4 regions of the Phyllobacterium sp. 22552 genome follow, and region 4 is predicted to be linked to each of the others. Evidence: riboswitches for the same ligand, from Rfam matches in the RefSeq annotation. Region 4 holds a riboswitch; each other region holds the start of a gene.
What was found. Region 4 has a riboswitch for cobalamin ahead of nrdH (glutaredoxin-like protein NrdH). Riboswitches for the same ligand answer to the same signal wherever they lie in the genome.

Region 1: linked by a shared signal. The riboswitch ahead of ACTJI9_RS02835 (CbtB domain-containing protein) and the one ahead of nrdH (glutaredoxin-like protein NrdH) in region 4 are both predicted to bind cobalamin.
Region 2: linked by a shared signal. The riboswitch ahead of ACTJI9_RS20110 (hypothetical protein) and the one ahead of nrdH (glutaredoxin-like protein NrdH) in region 4 are both predicted to bind cobalamin.
Region 3: linked by a shared signal. The riboswitch ahead of bluB (5,6-dimethylbenzimidazole synthase) and the one ahead of nrdH (glutaredoxin-like protein NrdH) in region 4 are both predicted to bind cobalamin.

Annotation. Positions count from the first base shown of each region.
Region 1 is NZ_JBQENG010000001.1:568,264-571,637, reverse strand. It holds gene cobW (cobalamin biosynthesis protein CobW) at 1-500, opposite strand, end outside; gene cobU (bifunctional adenosylcobinamide kinase/adenosylcobinamide-phosphate guanylyltransferase) at 505-1,029, opposite strand; gene ACTJI9_RS02840 (CbtA family protein) at 1,029-1,748, opposite strand; gene ACTJI9_RS02835 (CbtB domain-containing protein) at 1,873-2,052, opposite strand; cobalamin riboswitch at 2,102-2,334, opposite strand; gene ACTJI9_RS02830 (cobyric acid synthase) at 2,395-3,374, opposite strand, start outside.
Region 2 is NZ_JBQENG010000009.1:107,670-111,043, forward strand. It holds gene ACTJI9_RS20100 (sigma-54-dependent Fis family transcriptional regulator) at 1-280, opposite strand, end outside; gene cobF (precorrin-6A synthase (deacetylating)) at 420-1,193, opposite strand; gene ACTJI9_RS20110 (hypothetical protein) at 1,190-1,453, opposite strand; cobalamin riboswitch at 1,556-1,778, opposite strand; gene ACTJI9_RS20115 (glutamine synthetase beta-grasp domain-containing protein) at 1,916-2,956, opposite strand; gene ACTJI9_RS20120 (GlsB/YeaQ/YmgE family stress response membrane protein) at 3,305-3,374, shown strand, end outside.
Region 3 is NZ_JBQENG010000001.1:390,168-393,541, reverse strand. It holds gene ACTJI9_RS01990 (ArsR/SmtB family transcription factor) at 1-863, opposite strand, end outside; gene ACTJI9_RS01985 (DUF2293 domain-containing protein) at 992-1,309, shown strand; gene bluB (5,6-dimethylbenzimidazole synthase) at 1,242-1,985, opposite strand; cobalamin riboswitch at 2,032-2,224, opposite strand; gene ACTJI9_RS01975 (MOSC domain-containing protein) at 2,251-2,859, opposite strand; gene ettA (energy-dependent translational throttle protein EttA) at 2,959-3,374, opposite strand, start outside.
Region 4 is NZ_JBQENG010000007.1:226,801-230,174, forward strand. It holds gene ACTJI9_RS17465 (MFS transporter) at 1-539, shown strand, start outside; cobalamin riboswitch at 648-870, shown strand; gene nrdH (glutaredoxin-like protein NrdH) at 1,116-1,337, shown strand; gene nrdI (class Ib ribonucleoside-diphosphate reductase assembly flavoprotein NrdI) at 1,352-1,765, shown strand; gene nrdE (class 1b ribonucleoside-diphosphate reductase subunit alpha) at 1,735-3,374, shown strand, end outside.

The DNA of each region.
Region 1 (3,374 bases), on a different contig from region 4:
TCCAGCGGGCTATCGTGATCAAGTGACTCGTCCTGCTCGCGCTGAGCGTCAACCTTATCGTGATCATCTGCAAAACGGCCCTCCGACACGGCGGCAGCATCAATAACGGTAACAACGCCATCAACGGTTACCTGTGTCTTGATTTCGGGCCAGTTAAAAGCTGCAACCAGCGGCTGTGGAAGAGCAAGACCGGACGTTTCAATGACAATATGATCAAAGCGATCAGGTCGATCCAGAAGCTTGGTCATGGTGGGAATGAAATCATCAGCCACGGTGCAGCAAATGCAGCCATTGTTAAGTTCGATCATATCTTCGTCGCGGCACGCTTCGATACCGCAGCCTTTGAGCAAATTCCCGTCAACGCCAAGATCACCAAATTCGTTGATGATCAGCGCGATGCGCTTGCCATTGGCATTTTCGAGCAGATTTCGGATCATGGTAGTCTTGCCCGAACCGAGAAAGCCAGTGATGACCGTTGCCGGAATCTTGTGACCCTGCATTTTGTTATCCCTTCATTTTGAGCGGCAGCCCTGCTGCCACGAAATAGACTTTTGCCGCAGCGGCAGCCACGGCTTGATGCAATCGGCCTGCGTGATCACGAAATTCACGTGCCATGCGATTTTCCGGTACTATTCCAAGACCAACCTCATTGGAAACCAGAACAATGGCACCCGCGAGATGGCTCAGTGTGTTTATCAGACGTGCAATTTCGGCGTCGATATCACGTTCGGCCATCATTAAATTGGTCAGCCACAGTGTAAGGCAATCGACCAGGATTGCCTTTTCGACACCAGCAAGACTTTCCAGTTTTCCAGCCAGATCAATTGGTTCTTCAACTGTAATCCATCGGGATCCGCGCCGCGCTCTATGATGCCCAATTCGCTCGGACATTTCATCATCCCACGCTCTGCCGGTGGCAAGATAAATAGCATCCCACCCGGATGATTCGATCAGACCTTCGGCAAAGGACGATTTGCCGGAACGCGCGCCTCCAAGAATAAAGGTAATTTCGCGTTCCAGCGGTTGCATTACTGCTCAAGCTCCGATGAAGCATAATTCTGAATTGCCCAGCCCAGTGCAGTACCAAGTACAACCCAGAAGAAGAGATTGGTTGCCAGTGCTGAGACGGCAAACTCTGAGGCAAGTGTCGGAGGCACCGCTGATGTCAGATCTTCTGCTTCCGGTGCACCATAAATATGGGGAGCGACAATCAATACAACACCAAGAAGCTTAGCCCAAGTCTGCTCACGCAGTACGATCAGATAGACGCCGCCCGCCGTCAGAATGACAGTTATCAGCCACCAGGTCTGCCGCATGGCCAGATCCGCTGCAGGCATAGCAGGCAATTCAGGGGCAAGGCTGAACGCCGGTGCAAAATTGAAGATGAAAAACCCTGCAAGCCCCCAATAGATTCCGTTCTGAAGGGTAATGCGACGACCGAGGAAAAGCGCCGCAGCACCAGTGATCAACGCAAAGCCTGCTCCAGCCACCAGATTGATCAACAACGTATTACCGAGACGACCAAATGGCAGTTCGGGACCCGCCTCTTCCGCATGTTCGTGCGGAGTAACCGCCGCAGATTCGCTCGCAGAGGCAGGCGTATCGTGAGAATGACCGCCGCCGCCCGCACTTTCATATTCTTCCGCATGCAATATCAGCGGTACATTTTTTACATACATGGCCGGTGTTAGAATTATTCCGGCAAACAGACCGGCTATGATTGTAGCCAGCAAATATTTGACCAACATGGAGTCCACTCCCCAATTCCAAAAGCGAGACGCCGGGCACCTGCAAAGGTCCCGGACCAAACAACCATCATTATTTCAATGCTTAAGGGTCGATAGCTGAATCAACATTTCAGCTATCAAAGACTCAATGGCAAGGAAATCCATATGAATGGCGGGTGTCGTGTGCTGTGTCATGCAGCGTTTCAGAATGTGAAAGACCGACGCCATAAATAATAAACACGCCGAGAAGCAATGACACAACAGCCGTCGTCAGACGCGATGCGAGTGGGAGAGAAATCGTATTAGAAGTACGAACAGTAGCCATAACAACCTCCGTGCAGGGCCAGAAGGGAAAATCCCCCTCGGTTTTGGGCACTATTACCCTGTGATTGGCAGGTCTCCTGGCTCGCGGGTCGCAAGATAAATGCCGCCTTCCCGGTTTCCCAGTGACTGCCGTCCGCTTTCGCGTTCAGCATGGCATATATCCTAACCGCTCTACAGTCGCGGGGTCGGCTGCGGTGGGATCGCCCTAATGGGTACGACCGTCGCATTCCCTTTTGATCCCTGGCCTTTGGCCAATGCGGGAACCAATCATCTGCTGAACGTTATTCACCAAGCGCTCTAAAAGTCAAACGAATCTGCGACACCTTGATCGCTGCCGACGCCGTCAGACACGTTTAAGCGCAAACAATGCCTCGATATCCAGAACTGACTCCAATTGCGCTGCAATGGAGTCGAGCGCCGCATCTACACCAGCGTGATAATCGAGAACGCCAGCAGATATTCCCATGGACTTTAAAAGTGCTGCCCGGAATGCGTCCGCGTTGAAAAGCCCGTGCATATAGGTACCGAATACTTTGCCGTCAGCGGATATTGCACCATCCGCTATGCCATCAATATTCACGGCTGGCCGGATGCAATCGGGGCCAGTCGTTCGACCAAGGTGAATCTCATAGCCCTTCAACGGTATGTCAAACTGCAATGAACGGGCTTGGACATTGCGCACGGTCTTCTCCGGCTCCATAACTGTATCGATATCGAGATAACCAAGACCTCTAATTTCCCTGATATTTCCTTCAATCCCTTGGGGATCAGATACTGTTTTACCCAGCATCTGGAAGCCGCCACAAATGCCGATAATATGACCACCTCTGCGTCTGTGCTGATCAAGATCGTGGTCCCAGCCATTTTCACGGAACCGTTGAAGGTCACCAATGGTGGATTTGGAGCCCGGAATAATGACCAAACCTGCATCTGCAGGGATTCGCTCGCCACTTTTGATCATGACGACCTCGACTTGCGGTTCAGCTATTAGCGGATCGAAATCATCAAAATTGGCAATGCGATCAAGCACTGGAACGGCAATTTTCAACGCCCGCCCATCACCTTTGACCAGCCGTTCCAATACAACCGAGTCTTCCGCCGGAAGACGGGAGGCATCTTTCAACCAAGGGACAACCCCGAAGGACGGCCAGCCCGTAAATTGTGTGATAGATTTCAAACCGTCATCGAAAAGCGAAATGTCGCCACGAAACTTGTTGATCAGATAACCGGAAATCATATCCCGATCTTCAGGCGAAAGAATTGCGTGCGTGCCGACAATCGACGCTATCACCCCGCCTCGATCAATATCGCCAACCAGAACCA
Region 2 (3,374 bases), on a different contig from region 4:
TCTTGTCCGCTAAAAGGACGCAACATCCCGCACCACCCACCGCCGAATAAAGCCGGTCGAGTGCGATTTCTGCGGTTTCTATGAGAGATCCCAGCTCTTCACGCGCTTCACGCAATTCCTGATCGGTCAGCATGTTTGGCGGCGTGCCCTCATCAGGCTTCAAGCCGTAGAGACGCATTGAACGCCCCCACGATGCAACAACCGCTGACTGCGCAGCAGCGTCACCTGTCACGGCAGATTGGATATGCTCGGCATGTAAGCCGTCATCCTGCGTTCCCATGGTCCTCCTCCGAAGTCCATGTACAGGGTGACGCCTGTTCTCGCCTACGTCAAGTCACCTATTGATGGCGGCAACCGGGGCTGCTCTACCGCCGCGATTTAAGGGCGTAGGTCCAAAACGCCCCCGGTTATAATCGCAGCTATTCTCCAATCTCGTCATATGACCTTTTCAGCAAATATGTATCCATGATCCAGCCCTTTTGCGCGCGCGCAACATTTCGCAACCGCTCAATATCGTCAACGACATCGCGCAGCTTGCCGGACATGAGAATCTCGTCTTCCGTTCCTATGTAAGCACCCCAATAAATATCGACATCTTCATCAATTGCCTTGAACGCGCCCTCGCCATCGAGCATCACAATCACGCTTTCCGAATTGTTCGGAAAACCTTCGGCAAGCTTGCGCCCTGTGGTTATCGTAATGGACTCGCCGATTCGATTGAGCACAACCTTATGCTTTGCCGTGAGCGCCTGAATGCTGCTAATGCCGGGAATGACATCATAGTCCAGTTCGAAATTGCCCTTTGCGTTAAGTCTGTCGAGAATGCGGATCGTGCTGTCATAAAGCGATGGATCACCCCATACGAGGAAAGCACCACACTCATCATCGCCAAGCTCCTCCATAAGCAGGTGCGCATAGGTCGCTTCCATTTTGTCGTGCCAATCCGTGACACTTGTTCGATAGGTCGAGGACGGTTTCTCGCGCAGCGGCGTTTCAAAATCCACCATGCGGTAGTCTGGGGCGGTGATGAACCGCTCGCAAATTTCCCGACGGATCCGGGACAGCTGCTCTTTCTCAGCTCCCTTATCGGGAATGAAAAACACATCGACCTGATTGAGCGCATTGACTGCCTGTATGGTCACGTAGTCTGGGTTGCCCGCGCCAATTCCGATGATGAGCAATTTGCGTTTCACTGGGGCACACGCGAGGCCGACGATAGTTCCGGCCTTTGACTCTCTTCGATCAAAGCACAGAACAGTTCGTGGAGGCGTTTTGCCCCCGCATGTTTTCCGGCAAAGGCCTCAAGCTTTATAATCTCCTGACTTGCAGCTGCAACGATATTGGTGCCGCGAGGCCGGGAAAGCAGCCAGGCAAAAAACACGTCTTCCGGCACAGTTGCCGCGTTGACCGATTGTGGGTTGTTATATTGATTTGTACTGGCGCCGAGTATCATGCTTAACCCCGATTGTTGGGAACAAGGGTCAAGCGCGAAGATTGCAGATAGTCAGCCTGCGGCAAACCATTGCAAGCGACACACCGGGACACCCCGCCCGTGGACGTTCATCATGTTTCGGCAGGTCTCCTGGCTCACAGGTCAGTATTACTGTCTGGCCTTCCCGGGAAATCCCAGTGACCTTTTGCCTGAACGAATTCAAGCGACAGCAACTCGCTGTTTACAGTTGCGGGGGCAGCGCCGGCATTGGTGAATATCACTTCACCGGCTTCCCTCTTAGCTCCCGGCTTTGCAGCACGGGAGAACCGGAACACTCTTATAAGAACCCAGCCCACCTATTGAGGTCAACAGGGCAGGCGTAAATTTATCGGGGGGAAACCGGTAAACGGCTGAATGCGGCGCATCACCAATAGAAAATGGCGCAGGCTGGTGCCCGCGCCATTCCAAACTATTCAAACAAGATCAAGCGGCGAGAACTTCTTCCGCATCTTCCGGCACTTCAGAAATTGTCCGCAGGATTTGCGACGCGATCTGGTAGGGGTCGCCCTGCGAATTCGGACGGCGATCTTCAAGATAACCGCGATAGCCATTGTTTACAAAGCTGTGCGGAACGCGGATTGATGCACCGCGATCAGCAATGCCGTAGCTGAACTGGTGGATCGACTGGGTTTCATGCTTGCCGGTAAGGCGCATATGATTGTCCGGTCCATATACGGCGATATGGGCAGCGCAATTCTGCTCAAATGCCGCCATGACCTTTTCGAAGTAATCCTTGCCGCCGACTTCACGCATATAGGTGGTGGAGAAGTTGGCATGCATGCCCGAACCATTCCAATCAGTATCGCCGAGCGGCTTGCAATGATATTCGATATCGATGCCGTATTTTTCAGTCAGGCGCTGCAGGAGATAGCGTGCAATCCAGACCTCATCGGCAGCCTTCTTGGAACCTTTTCCGAAAATCTGGAATTCCCACTGGCCTTTTGCCACTTCAGCATTGATGCCTTCATGGTTGATGCCGGCATTCAGGCAGATATCGAGATGCTCTTCGACGATCTTGCGGGCGATATCGCCAACATTGCTGTAGCCAACGCCTGTATAATATGGGCCCTGCGGCGCAGGAAAACCTGTCTCAGGGAAGCCGAGCGGGCGGCCGTTCTTGTAGAAGAAATATTCTTGTTCGAAGCCGAACCATGCGCCGTCATCATCAAGAACAGTTGCGCGGGTGTTGGAAGGATGCGGTGTCTTGCCATCGGGCATCATGACTTCGCACATGACGAGAACGCCATTCTTGCGTTCACTGTCCGGATAAAGAGAAACAGGCTTCAATACGCAATCCGAGCTTTTGCCCTCTGCCTGCATTGTCGAGCTTCCATCGAAGCCCCAAAGCGGCAATTGTTCCAGCGTCGGAAATACGTCGAATTCCTTGATCAGCGTCTTACCGCGAAGATTTGGCGAAGGGACATAACCGTCGAGCCAGATATATTCGAGTTTATATTTTGCCATTCCGTTTCTCTCATATTTTATTGTGCAGACCGGTTGCGAGGCCTGCATCGTGGAGCGCAGTTCGCAGATAGAATTGACAATGCAAACAGCGTGCCAATTCGCTCAGCCGGATCGCAAAAATTTGAAAAACATATTAGCCGGATATTTTTAGCGGTGCTTTTTGCAGTTTGAAGCTGCCATTGCTATGCTGACGGCTCAGAAAAACCGCTTTTACCAATCGCCACGTTGATACATTTTTAGGCAGGTGCGGAATTTCTAGGCATGATAAGGCGCAAATTCTGTCGCGAGCTTGGAACCAATAACTCACTTCCGGATTAACGATCTGGAATGAACGAAATGGAGAGTATTATGGAAAGTGCCGGAATCGGGTGGATCGCAGCAATCATCATTGGTGGCGTTGCGGGCTGGCTTGCAGAGA
Region 3 (3,374 bases), on a different contig from region 4:
GTCAGCCAGTCTTTAATCTGTCCGTCATGAAAACCGAGGCGCAAATGGGCATGTCTGTCGCGTAGAAATTCAAGTTCGTGTGGAGCAAAATCGACGATCAACATTCGGCCGGAAGGACGCAAGGCACGCGCAGCTTCACGAATGGCCTCGGCCGGATTATCAAGGAAGTGCAAGACCTGATGGATTGTCACCAGATCGAAAGACTCTCTGTCTACCGGCAAGGAATAGACGTCACCTTGACGGACTTGCGCGTTGGCAATGCCGGACTTCTCAAGATTTGACCGGGCAATCGTCAACATGTCGCGATTGATATCGATACCGACACCGCGCAAGTAGAGCGGAGCAAAGAGCTCAAGCAGGCGCCCGGTACCCGTACCGACGTCGAGCATCGCTTGAAACGGTCTTGCACCTATGATCTTGGTAAGGGCCTCTTCCACAGCGCCGTCTGGAACATGCAACGAGCGGATAGCATCCCAGCTTGAAGCATTCGCGCTAAAATAGGCAGCCGCACGTTCACGGCGCTGAAGCTTCACAGAGGAAAGACGTTCAAGGTCACGCTCCAGCAGGGGATCAGAACAATCCAGGCGATCTAGCAGGGAACGGGCAATATCTCCCACAATCAATGATTCCGCCAAACGGAAATAGGCCCAGGAGCCTTCCTGATAGCGGTTGATAAGACTTGCTTCAAAGAGCAATTTCAGATGTCGTGACACTCGCGGCTGAGATTGTCCTAAAATGGATGTGAGGTCGGAAACGGTTAGATCACCACGCGACAACAAAGCAAGAATGCGTAGCCGACTAGGCTCAGCTGCCGCTTTCAACGTATCAACCATCAGGTCGAGATTAAGATTGTGCCGGTCCATAACCAATCCTCAAAAGACATAAAGATATGTTTATGTCATGAGGCGACGATTGGCAAGAGGTTTTTGCCATTGACGACAATTTCTGCCGCGTCTGAAATAGGCGCCAGAATCAAATTAGAAAGACATCAATGAGTGCAGGAACGAACCGTCAGCGTTCAATCAACAAAGCGCTGACCTTGCTTTTACCCGCCGTTCCCTACTCCGATTCGGAACCAATACGCGCGGCCGCAGGTGCGCCCCATATGAAGACCTTGCCGCCGCCGATTGCCGTATGGTTGGCCGCTATTGCCCATGTGCGGCATCAACATACAGACTATGATGCGCTGCGCGACGAAGGCTATGACAAAGAGTCCGCTCGTTTCTTCGTGCTTGATGCGATTAATCGCAAACTGACGGAATGGCGGGCGACACGTCTTCTGGATCCGGATGAGGAAGATCTGAGCTGAGCTGGCCCCAGCCTTCTTCAAAAATAAGGTCCTGTAATTGGATTCTTTTGCGCCAGCCCTTTTTTTCCAGCTCCGGTGCATCAAAAAGCTCGTCGACATAGCCCAGGCATAGATAGGCAACAATCTCAACGTGATCCGGAATACCTAATATTTGGCGCATGTCATTGTCGTGATAGATGCTCACCCAGCCAACGCCAATACCTTCAGCACGGGCAGCAAGCCACAAATTTTGGACTGCACAAACGGTGCTATAGACATCCATCTGGCGGTTGTGGGTGCGACCGAGCACGACCGTTCCACCGCGTGTCCGGTCGCAGGTGATGCATAAATTGACCGGCGCTTTAAGGATGCCTTCCAATTTGAGAGAGGCATACAGCGCCCGGCGTTCATCTTGAAACAGGGCCTTGGCTTCCTCGTTGGCTTTGGCGAAAGCGCGGTGCACTTGCCTCTTGCGGGCCATATCGCGAATTGTGATGAAGTTCCAAGGCTGCATGAAGCCTACAGATGGAGCATGGTGCGCCGCATCGAGCAATCGCATCAAAACATCATAGGCGATCGGTTTTGACAAAAACTGATCGCGGACGTCTCGCCGGGTATAAATCGCCTTATAAACGGCCGCACGCTCATCGTCAGTAAAATCACCCGCTGGAACCGGACTATCAAAAGCTTCGTGCATTGTTTGCTCCTAACAACGCTTGAGGCCCTCGCCGCCGTCCGCGCAGCTTGGGCTATGGGGTCCGGCCGGTCTTCTGACTTGGGTTCAGCTGAACCGTGCGCCTTCCTGTGGCCTCTCGGCCACCGTGGCATAATGCACGGTCATTCCCCTTACAGCGCTGGGCACGTGCCGGATTTTCACCGGCTTCCCGATTCTCCGCAATCGTCTAAATTGCTGGCACCGGACCTGTTTTCTATTCGCCATGAAAAGGCACTTGGCGCAAGCCTTAGACCCTGTAAATCCACTGTTCGGGAATACGAATATCAACTTTTTCACCGGCGCGTATGATCCCGGGCTTTTCAACCCAAGCGACGATACCCCGCGAGCGCTTGGACACGCGTACAAAATCCAATGCAGTGGTGGTTTCGTCAGGAGTACCCGCATGCGAAGCAATAGAACGACCAGCAATCTTGCAGGGCGCATTCTGTCCATCGACTTTCAACGTCACGCCACCTTCAAAAAACATCAGCGATCTGGGTGGTAGCATCGAAAGGGATGGAATACCGGAAATCACCATGTTTCCACCGATCCATTCAGCTTTCAGCTGAGGCAAGCCCATGCCTCCTGCGATCTCGTCAAGCTCGTCGGCACTTAGAATGGAAAGGTGGCGTTCGTTGCGCATCTCGGTGCCACGCGGATACCAAGGCTCACGTCCGCCAGAGCGACGCGTCTGACCCGCGTGAAAGTCACCGACAATACCGTCAAAAGTCAGTTCCAGTGAATCTGTTGGAGAAGTGACAAAATCCCTGTCGAGTGCCTCAAATAGCCCGATCACACGACCACTGACCTTACGCGAAGGGACTATTTCGTCACGATTACCGAACAGGTCAGTCATCATTTGCTCCAAAGAGTTCCCTGCTTTAGAAAAGCGGCAAATTATCTGGCGATTACACCAGCAAAGACAACGGGGAACCTTGCGGTTCCCCATCTATATTTAGCGTGTCAGAGGCTTGTAGCTTGGACGCTTTGGATTGACGCTATCGGGACCGAGACGACGAATCTTGTCGTTTTCATAATCTTCGAAATTGCCTTCAAACCATTCGACATGGCTATCGCCTTCGAAAGCCAGGATATGCGTCGCGAGACGGTCAAGGAACATGCGATCATGGCTGATGATCACAGCGCAACCTGCATATTTTTCCAAGGCATCTTCAAGTGCTGCCAAGGTTTCCGTGTCTAGATCGTTTGTCGGTTCGTCGAGGAGCAAAACATTGCCACCGGACTGAAGCATCTTGGCCAGATGCACGCGGTTACGCTGACCACCAGAAAGATTTCCAACTTTCTGCTGCTGGTCGGTACCCTTGAAGTTGAATGCTGAAACATAAGCGCGGGAGTTCATCTCATGCTTGC
Region 4 (3,374 bases):
CACCGCTTGCGAGTTTTGCGCTCTTTCATATGGTAACGGTATTTCCACTGTCTTGGGTCTTCCTGTTTACGGATCAGGGCCCGGCCCGCTTTCTTTTGATTGAAGCATTCGGAGCGGCTGTGGGCGTCATTACCGTGTTTGCGTCGGGCACGATTGCCGACCGCGTCGGACGCCGGAATTTGCTGGGCGGCACCGCCATAGCCATTGCCGTGTTCAGTGGGTTTGCTCCTCAATTGCTTGATGGCGGCGACATCGGCGAACTGATCTTCATGATCCTTGGATTTATTTTGCTTGGTCTGTCCTTCGGCCAGTCATCCGGCTCAGTGGCCTCGCGCTTCTCAAAGAAGTTCCGCTATACCGGCTCGGCATTGACCAGCGATATGGCATGGTTGTTCGGGGCGGGTTTCGCACCGCTGGTCGCGCTGCTGCTATCTAGCCATTTCGGCCTGATAGCTGCGGGCGGCTATCTGCTCTCCGGTGCTGTGTGCACGCTTATAGCCCTCAGCTTGAATCGTCAGACCGACAATCAGGACGTGTAGTCCCTTCCTCACTCATTCCATTTCGTGCGCAGCGCCAAATTGATTGGCAGCTGTGCATAGTTTCAATTTTGGTTTGATCTAGCTGTTGACGGATTTTTAACATCCACTACTATATATAGTGTTCAAGGTTCTTCCGATTCGTGAGAGTGGGAAGCTAAGACGGGAATACGGTGAGTGGTGCCTTTAAGGTACTGTGATGCCGGAGCTGCCCCCGCAACTGTAAGCGGCTAGCACCTGTTCGATACTGTCACTGGGGCTCTAGGCCCCGGGAAGGCAAGAATAAGTGCGTTGATCTGCGAGCCAGGAGACCTGCCTTGATCTGATGAGTCCACCGGCGGGGTGCCGGAGCGGTCGCGCCAATGCACGAGGATTTTCCGTGTAAAACGCTTCCCTGCCCCTCCACGAGCGAGCAACAGGGTGAAGTGCATGAGAAACCTATCCAGCGCATTGATTGTGGGCGACCCGCCGTAAATCGGGCGGCACTTGAGTAAGTCATACAGTTTTAAACCAAACTAGCTGGCAGCAATCAGAGCTGCCAGACCATGTTCTCACGACCAAAAATCAAATGAGGAAGTCATGAATATTGTCGTTTACAGCAAGCCGGCCTGTGTCCAGTGCACCGCTACGACCCGAGCTCTTGACCGGCAGGGTATGGAGTATGACGTTATTGATATTTCCAACGATCAGGATGCTCTCGAACTTGTTCAAAGTCTCGGCTACCGCCAGGTACCTGTGGTTGTCGCCGGCGAAAAACACTGGGCCGGTTTTCGCCCGGATATGATTAGCACCCTTGCCTGACAGGGATGGGTGTCATGAGTGGGATCGTCTATTTTTCGAGCAGGTCGGAGAATACCCACCGTTTTGTTTCCAAGCTGGGCTTCACCTCACAACGGATACCGATCGGTTCTCATGAAGAGCTGAAGATCAACGCACCCTATATTTTGATCGTGCCAACTTATAGCGGCGATGGCGGCAAGGGTGCCGTTCCAAAACAGGTGATCCGCTTCCTCAACCAGGCGGAAAACCGTTTAAATCTCCGCGGCGTGATTTCCGCGGGTAACAGTAACTTCGGAGCGACCTTCGGGATTGCCGGCGACATCATCTCTGCCAAATGCCAGGTGCCTTACCTTTACAGGTTCGAGCTGATCGGCACGGAGCAGGATGTCGTAAACGTCAAACATGGATTGGAACGATTTTGGACGCGCTCACGCTCGAACGACCAGTGAAAGCCAACGAACCAGTGCTGGATTACCACGCGCTGAACGCGATGCTGAACCTTTATGATGAGGAGGGCAACATCCAGTTCGATCAGGATCGTATGGCGGCGAAGCAGTATTTTCTGCAGCATGTGAACCAGAATACGGTGTTCTTTCACAATTTGCGCGAGAAGCTCGATTACCTGGTAACCGAAGGCTATTATGAGCGCGCGGTGCTTGATCAATATTCCTTCAATTTCATGCGCGATCTGTTCAACCATGCCTATGCGAAGAAATTTAGGTTTCCAACATTTCTTGGCGCATTCAAGTATTACACCAGCTACACGCTGAAGACCTTTGACGGAAAACGCTATCTTGAGCGTTACGAGGACCGCATCTGCATGGTGGCGCTGACGCTGGCGCAAGGAAGTGAAACCCTGGCGCGGGATATGGTTGACGAGATCATTTCCGGGCGTTTCCAGCCTGCAACTCCCACCTTTCTCAATGCTGGAAAGAAACAGCGCGGCGAGCTGGTGTCCTGCTTTCTGCTCCGAATTGAAGACAATATGGAATCAATCGCGAGGGGTATCAACTCGGCCCTGCAGCTCTCCAAACGCGGGGGCGGCGTTGCATTATCGCTCACCAATATCCGTGAAGCGGGCGCGCCGATAAAGCAGATTGAAAATCAGTCATCCGGCATCATTCCAGTCATGAAGCTTTTGGAGGATAGTTTTTCCTATGCCAACCAGCTTGGTGCAAGACAGGGGGCAGGTGCGGTCTATCTGAACGCACATCATCCCGACATAATGCGTTTCCTCGATACCAAGCGCGAAAATGCGGATGAGAAAATCCGTATCAAGACGCTGTCGCTCGGCGTTGTCGTGCCGGATATTACTTTCGAATTGGCGAAGAACAATGAGGATATGTATCTGTTCTCTCCCTATGACGTAGAGCGGGTCTACGGCGTGGCCTTTACGGAAATTTCGGTGACAGAAAAGTACCGTGAAATGGTCGCAGATTCGCGTATCCGCAAAAAGAAAATCAAGGCTCGCGACTTCTTTCAGGTCTTGGCCGAAATCCAGTTCGAAAGCGGCTATCCCTACATCATGTTCGAGGACACAGTGAATCGCGCCAACCCGATTGCAGGGCGCATCACCATGAGCAATCTGTGCTCGGAAATCCTTCAGGTCAGCGAGGCGAGCGAATACAATGCCGATCTGTCCTATAGCGATATGGGCAAGGATATCTCCTGTAATCTCGGCTCGCTGAATATTGCCGCCGCAATGGATTCAATGGATTTTGGCAAAACCATCGAAACGGCCATCAGGGCGCTGAGCGCCGTCTCGGACATGAGCCATATCTCGTCGGTGCCTTCTATCGAAAAGGGTAATGATGACAGCCATGCCATCGGCCTTGGGCAGATGAATCTGCATGGTTACCTGGCCCGCGAACGCATTTATTACGGCTCTGACGAAGGTATCGATTTCACCAATATCTATTTCTACACCGTGACCTATCACGCCGTTCGCGCATCCAATCGCCTAGCGGTTGAACGCGGCCAAAGCTTCAAGGGCTTCGAGAACTCGAAATATGCATCTGGAGAATATTTCGACAAGTATACGGCGCAGGAATGGCTGCC